DNA from 3 places in the Pseudarthrobacter sp. TE3704 genome. Region 3 is predicted to be linked to each of the others. Evidence: riboswitches for the same ligand, from Rfam matches in the RefSeq annotation. Region 3 holds a riboswitch; each other region holds the start of a gene.
The links. A riboswitch is a leader RNA that binds a small molecule or an ion and turns the genes downstream of it on or off. The one in region 3 is predicted to bind S-adenosylmethionine.

Region 1 (2,257 bases), on a different contig from region 3:
ACACCGCGGACATGCCCGACGCCGTCGCGAAGCACGCTTCGGTGCCCTCGAGCAGGCGGAGCCGCTCCTGGAATGTGGCCACCGAGGGGTTGCCGTACCGGGAGTAGACGAAGCGCTCGTCCTCACCCGTGAATGCCCGCTCGGCGGCGGCAGCGGATTCGTACACGAAGCCCGAGTTCAGGAACACGGCCTCGCTGGTTTCCTGGAAATTGGTGCGGTCCAGCCCGCCGCGGACTGCCTGGGTGTCAGGGCTCCAGCCGGCGGCGTCGTTATTGAAGGTCACTTAGTTCTTTCCCAGGTTGGTCGGCAGGCCGCGGTTCTTCCAGCCGTTGACGGTGCGTTCGCCGTAGCGGTCCGGCTCACCCTCGAAGCCCTCCAGGACGTTGTACGAGGTGAAACCGGCCTGCGTGGCGGCGATGGCCGCGGAGATGGAGCGCTGGCCGGAGCGGCAGATGAACAGCAGCTCGGTCCCGTTGTCCTCCGGCGCCTGCTGGCTCAGGTCTTTGATGAAATCGGGGTTGGGAATGCCTCCCGGGAACGTCCACTGGATGAACAGGGGATCGTTGTCAGTGGTCTTGGTGTCCGGAATGCCGATGTGGGCCCATTCGCCCTCGGTGCGCACGTCCACCAGGATGGCGCCCTGCTCCAGCTTGGCCCAGGCTTCCTCAGGCGTCAGGTCTCCTGCGTAGCTCATGCGTGGCCCTCGCCGTCGAACTCGAGGTCCTCGGTGCCTGACTCCAGGTTGTCAACAGCAGTGGCGACGGCAGCGTCGGCCGAAGCGATGGCCGCCGGCAGGACCAGGGCCTGGGCAACGATGACGCTGCTGCCGTTGAACGTTGCTGCCGGGCTGCCGTGCAGGACATAGCCCTCGGCCAGCGCGGTTGAGATCCGCTCGCAGAATGCGCGGTCGTCCGGGCCACTGATAAGGCGGTAGGACAGCTTTTCTTCAGGGGCAGGTGCGTCAGACACGACGGATCTCCTTCTCTCACGCTTGCAGCTCGAATCGGTCGACATGCCGAGTATTCACCTGAGGCACCCCGCCGCGAAAGGGAGGGTTGCCGACCGGCCAGTCAGGGCTTGGCGCCGGTACTCATTACTCCCCAAAAACGTAACATCTGGCACGCGGAGCCGCACCGCCGCCGTCGTCATGTTCCGTAACTGAACGGTCCGGCGCGTGGTGGGCGACGCTGCGCACTTAAGCGAGGGAACGTCCGACGGCGGTATCGCCGCAGGTGGGCGGGCGTTCCTTACCGTCCGCCAGGCCTGCGTCCGGATAGAGTTCACGTGGGGCATCGCCCCGTCACCAGGTCATCAGCAGGGGGTCCCATCAGCATGCGTACAGCCGTGCCTCGAGTCCGCGCCGGGTCATCCACCGTGCCCCTCCACCGGAAAACCCTGGCACTCCTCGCCGTGGTGCTGATGGCCCTCATCGCCGTAGTGCTCCCCGCCGGGCCCGCGCAGGCCGCACGGAGCTTTCCGGAAGAGGGGAAGCCGCTGCTGGGCGCAGTCCTTGAATGGGGCGAGGATACCGCCGCCGATTTTGCGGGCCGCTTGGGTGCGTCACCGGCCGTTTTTGGCCATGACATCACCTTTCCCTACCGTCCATCGGAGCAGGACGACATTGAGGGCTTCCTGGAGCAGTCCTCGCTGCAGGGCGCCCACGCGATGCTCACGGTGAAACCGACGGTGCCGCTGGATCAGATTGACGGCGCGGCCGCGAAAGCCTTCGCCGGCGAGGTGCGGGAGCTTGCTTCCACCTTCAAGGGCCAGCTGCTGATCCGGTTTGCCCCGGACATGAACGCAAGCTGGGTTGAGTGGGGCCAGCAGCCCGCTGCCTACCGCGGCGCGTTCCAGGCCGTGACGGCGGCGTTCCGGGAGGCTGACGGCGGCACGGTGATGGTCTGGGAACCGTACCTGGGCACGGACTATCCGTTCGGCCGGAACCGGAACGCGCCTGCGCAGGGAAGTGAAGGGTTCGCGCTGCTTAACACCAACGGTGACGGCCAGTGGGACGGCGGAGACTCAGCCTATGCCCCCTACTATCCCGGGGACGATGCCGTGGATTGGGTGGGCCTGACCGCCTATCACGACGACACAGCCGGCGGTGCGGCGGTCAATACCGTCCCCCGCGCAGGGGAGCTGCAGGAGATGCTGACGGCCTCCGGCGGGGAGAACTTCTACGCCACCTATTCGGAGGGGCGGGACAAGCCGTTCCTCCTGCAGACCGCCGCGTTTTACAGCCCGGCTTCCGGTGGAG
Region 2 (2,257 bases), on a different contig from region 3:
TGCACCAGTTTGTTGCCCTGGTGGTCAAGGTAGCTCTCCACTTGGTAGCGTCCGCGTTCCGCCAGGCACTCACCCTGCAACGGCGATTCGGGAGCCTGCGGGGCACGGCCGAACCTGCCTTCCAGCTCGGCGGCCGAGCGGTAGGTGATGTGTGCGATGCGCCGTGCCAGTGCCAGTCCAGCCTCGGGGAAAGGGCCGCCGTAATAATCGCCGCCGTTGAAGTTGGGGTCCTGCCGGATGGCGAGGGTCTGCGCCTGGGCGAAGGCGATCTGTTCGGCCGTGCTGGCGGCCCCTACGGCGATGACCGCACAGCGCTGCACGCGCTCCGGGTAGGTGACAGCCCATTCGAGGGCGCGGGCCCCGCCCATGGAACCGCCCAGGACAGCAAACCAGTGTGAGATGCCGAGCTGGTCAGCCAGCCGGGCCTCCGCCACGGTGCTGTCCCGCAGTGTGACCAGGGGAAAGCGGGAACCCCAGGGGTTGCCGTCGGGGGCAGGCGAGGACGGGCCGGTGGATCCGTAGCAGCCGCCCACGATGTTGATGGAGACAACGAAGAAACGGTCTGTATCCACGGGCGCGCCGGGTCCGGCCAGCTGTTCCCACCAGCCCGGCTCGTCGGTGTCGCCCCGGGTCACGTGGGTGCTGCCGGTGAGCGCATGTTCGATCAGGATGGCGTTGCTGCCGTCCGCGTTGAGGGTGCCCCAGGTTTCGTAGGCGAGCGTCACCTCCGGAAGGTAGCCGCCGGCCTCAAGTTCCAGGCCTCCAATGGAGGCGTAGCGGACAATCCCGTGTTCGGGAACGGTGGTACGGGTGACGGTAACCGTCATGGCAAGACCTCTTCTACGCGCTTGCCCGCCGTCGAATGACCGGCAGGCCAGGTCTTCACCCGGGGCACCCCACCGCGGAAGGAGGGTTGCCGGCCAGCAAGCCGGGGCTGTCACTGGCACTCATGACCTGGTTCGAGTGTACGAAACACCACCCATCCCAAGCCAAGAGTGTGACTGGTTGTGACTTCCCCGGCCCGGGCACGCCGGCCCTGGCTGCCTGTTTGCTGTGGAGGCTGCCTGCCCGCCTGACGTTCCGGCCGCCGTCGGGCCTTGATCCTGGTCAGGCGCCCGACGCCGCCTTTGCTGCACGGAAGCCGGCCTCGAGGTCGGCCAGGATGTCGTCGATGTGCTCAATGCCCACCGACAGGCGGACCAGCCCGGGGGTCACGCCGGCCACGGCCTGCTGCTCCGGGGAGAGCTGGCTGTGGGTGGTGGACGCAGGGTGGATGACCAGGGACCTGACGTCCCCGATGTTGGCCACGTGCGAGTGCAGCTCCAGGGCGTCCACGAACCGTTTGCCGGCCTCGGCACCGCCGGCCAGGTTGAAGGACACAATGGCACCGGTGCCCTTGGGTCCGTACTTGCGGCCACGCTCGTGCCAGGGGCTCGAGGGCAGGCCCGCGTAGGCGACGGATTCGACGTCGTCACGCGCTTCCAGCCAGCGGGCAACCTCCGCGGCGTTGGCCACGTGGCGTTCCACCCGCAGGCTCAGCGTCTCCAGGCCCTGCGAAATCAGGAACGCGTTGAACGGCGAAACAGCGGAGCCCAGGTCCCGCAGGAGCTGGACGCGTGCCTTAAGGATGTAGGACAGATTGGAGCCCAAAGCGCCGCCCTCCCCGAGGTCACGGCCGTAGACCAGCCCGTTGTAGGTGGGGTCCGGGGTGTTGAAGCCGGGGAACCTCTCCGGGTCCTTGCTGAAGTCGAACTTGCCCGAGTCCACGATGACGCCGGCGATGGCCGCGCCGTGGCCACCCAGGTACTTCGTGGCCGAGTGGACCACGATGTCCGCGCCCCACTCCAGCGGGCGGATCAGGTACGGCGTGGACAGCGTGTTGTCCACGATCAGGGGTACGCCTGCCTCGTGGGCGGCCTGGGATACGCCTTCGATGTCCAGGACATCCTGCCGGGGGTTGGAGACCACCTCGGCAAAGAAGAGCTTGGTGTTGGGCTGCACGGCGGCGCGCCACTGGTCCAGGTTGTCCGGGTCGGCAACGAAGGTGACGGCGATGCCGAACTTTTTGAGGGTGTGGGCGAAGAGGTTGTAGGTACCGCCGTAAAGGCTGGGGCTGGCGACAATATGGTCGCCGGCCTCGGCGATGTTCAGGACAGCGAAGGTCTCCGCTGCCTGTCCGGAGCTGAGCAGCAGAGCTGCCAGGCCGCCTTCGAGGCTGGCAATCCGTTGCTCCACCGCGTCTTGGGTCGGGTTGCCG
Region 3 (2,257 bases):
CTCGTTGATGAGGGCGAGCCGGTAGTCGGCGTGGTCAGTGCCCCGGCACTGGGCAAGCGATGGTGGGCGGCCAAGGGCATGGGCGCCTACATGGGCCGTTCACTTGCCGCGGCCACCCGGCTGCGGGTGTCTGACGTCTCCAGCCTGTCCGACGCGTCACTGTCATATTCCAGCCTCGGCGGATGGAAGGAACGCGGAAACCTTGACGAGTTCCTTGGCCTTACCGAGGACGTCTGGCGGACCCGCGCCTTTGGCGACTTCTGGTCCTACTGCATGGTGGCAGAAGGGTCGGTGGACATCGCCTGCGAACCCGAGCTCAACCTCTACGACATGGCGGCCCTGGTACCGATCGTGGTGGAGGCGGGCGGCCGTTTTACGTCACTGGAGGGCGAGGACGGCCCGTTCGGCGGCAACGCCCTGGCCACCAACTCCATCCTGCACTCCGAGGTGCTGCAGCGGTTGAACCCGGGGCTCGACGACCTTCTCTGACTCCGGCCCCAACCCCACCTGACCGAAGAATCGACGGCGGGCGCCCCCGAAAGGAGGCGTCCGCCGTCGTTTTCTTCGGCTAAAGACGCCTTTCACGCCGGCGCGTAACAAAAGCCTTAACATTTGCGCCGGCTTCAAACCTGGGCGCCCCATGTTCTACGCTCTTAACCAGGTCACGAGTGCCAGCGCAAAACCCCGGTTTGCTGGCCGGCAACCCTCCATTCGCGGTGGGGTGCCCCGGGTGACGACCAGGCCGGTCCGGAGCGGATGCGGCAAGCGCGGATTCCTGTATTGCGGAGTCCTGTTCTGAAGTGAGGTCTCTGTGACAACTGCCACCGTCTCCCCCAACGCCGCCATCACCACCGAAGCTGCGACCGTTTTCGATGCGCGCAAGGCGATCGCCGGCCGCCCCCTCGCCGCCGTCACCGGCGCGGAAATCCAGGCGCCGCTGATCGCCGGCGGGCATGTCCGTTACGCCAACCTCGACTACGGCGCATCTGCCCCCGCCCTCTCGGTGGTGTCCGCCTACCTCAACGAGATCCTGCCGTACTACGCCAGCGTCCACCGCGGCGCCGGGTACGCGTCGCAAATCAGCACCTCCGTGTACGAGAACGCCCGCAGCATCGTCCGCGATTTCGTGGGCGGCCGGGCGGACGATTCCGTTATCTTCACCAGGAACACCACGGACTCCCTCAACCTGCTGGCCGGCTGCCTGCCCGTCGCTGACGGACGCCATGCCGGTGACGTCCTATACCTGGACATCGAGCACCACGCCAACCTGCTGCCCTGGCAGGGAGTACCCCACCGCAGCATCGTTGCCGCCGACACCATCGCGGGAACCATCGAAGCCGTCCGCGCTGAACTCGAGCAGGGCGGCGTGAGCCTGCTGGCAATCACCGGCGCCTCCAACGTCACCGGCGAGATCCTTCCCGTCCGCGCCCTGGCAACGCTCGCCCACCAGCACGGCGCACGGATCGTGGTGGATGCCGCCCAGCTGGCGCCGCACCGCCGCATTGACATCAGCGCGGACGACGTCGACTACGTCGCGTTCTCCGGTCACAAGCTTTACGCGCCCTTCGGCGCCGGCGTCCTGGTGGGACGCCCTGACTGGCTCGACGCCGGTGTTCCACACCTCGCCGGCGGCGGCGCCGTCAAGGAAGCAAGGCTCGACGGCGTCAGCTGGGCAACAGGCCCGGCCCGCCACGAGGGCGGCTCCCCCAACGTCCTGGGCGCGGCCACCCTTGCCCGCGCCACCCAGGTCATCGCCGGGTTGGACCAGGACCGCTGGCACGCGCACGAGTCCGCCATCCGCTCGTTCCTGGTGGAAGGTCTGCAGGACATCGAGGGCGTCACGGTCCACCAGATCTTCAAGGACACCAACGCGGACACGGACACCATTGGCGTGGTCAACTTTTCCGTCGAGGGGTACGACGCAGGGCTCGTTGCCGCGTACCTTTCCGCTGAGCACGGGGTGGGGCTGCGGGACGGGCGCTTCTGCGCACATCCGCTGCTGAAGCGGCTGGGGCTTCCCTCCGGCTCCCTTCGTGCCAGCTTCGGCCTCGGTTCCCGGCTCGAGGATGCCGAACGGCTCCTGGCAGGCATCGCCAAACTTCGCCGCGACGGGCTGGGCTGGGACTATGTGGTGGATGCCGGCCGCTGGGTTCCCGCGAACGACACGCGCACCTACCCGCACTGGGCTCCAAACACACCGGGAACCGCGGGGGCTGCTCCCTGCCTCGACGACTGACCCTCGCCGGCGGCTGAACGG

Region 1: it holds a riboswitch for S-adenosylmethionine, as region 3 does, so the genes downstream of both, ACZ9BC_RS10750 (DUF1737 domain-containing protein) here and ACZ9BC_RS07615 (aminotransferase class V-fold PLP-dependent enzyme) in region 3, are expected to answer to the same signal.
Region 2: it holds a riboswitch for S-adenosylmethionine, as region 3 does, so the genes downstream of both, metX (homoserine O-acetyltransferase MetX) here and ACZ9BC_RS07615 (aminotransferase class V-fold PLP-dependent enzyme) in region 3, are expected to answer to the same signal.

The regions. Positions count from the first base shown of each region.
Region 1 is NZ_JBWCCJ010000003.1:644,370-646,626, reverse strand. Features, by position in the region: gene ACZ9BC_RS10760 (O-succinylhomoserine sulfhydrylase) at 1-283, opposite strand, end outside; gene ACZ9BC_RS10755 (rhodanese-like domain-containing protein) at 284-694, opposite strand; gene ACZ9BC_RS10750 (DUF1737 domain-containing protein) at 691-969, opposite strand; SAM riboswitch class IV at 983-1,098, opposite strand; gene opgC (OpgC domain-containing protein) at 1,333-2,257, shown strand, end outside.
Region 2 is NZ_JBWCCJ010000006.1:169,561-171,817, forward strand. Features, by position in the region: gene metX (homoserine O-acetyltransferase MetX) at 1-827, opposite strand, end outside; SAM riboswitch class IV at 840-955, opposite strand; gene ACZ9BC_RS16995 (bifunctional o-acetylhomoserine/o-acetylserine sulfhydrylase) at 1,108-2,257, opposite strand, start outside.
Region 3 is NZ_JBWCCJ010000002.1:778,387-780,643, forward strand. Features, by position in the region: gene hisN (histidinol-phosphatase) at 1-489, shown strand, start outside; SAM riboswitch class IV at 661-774, shown strand; gene ACZ9BC_RS07615 (aminotransferase class V-fold PLP-dependent enzyme) at 812-2,236, shown strand.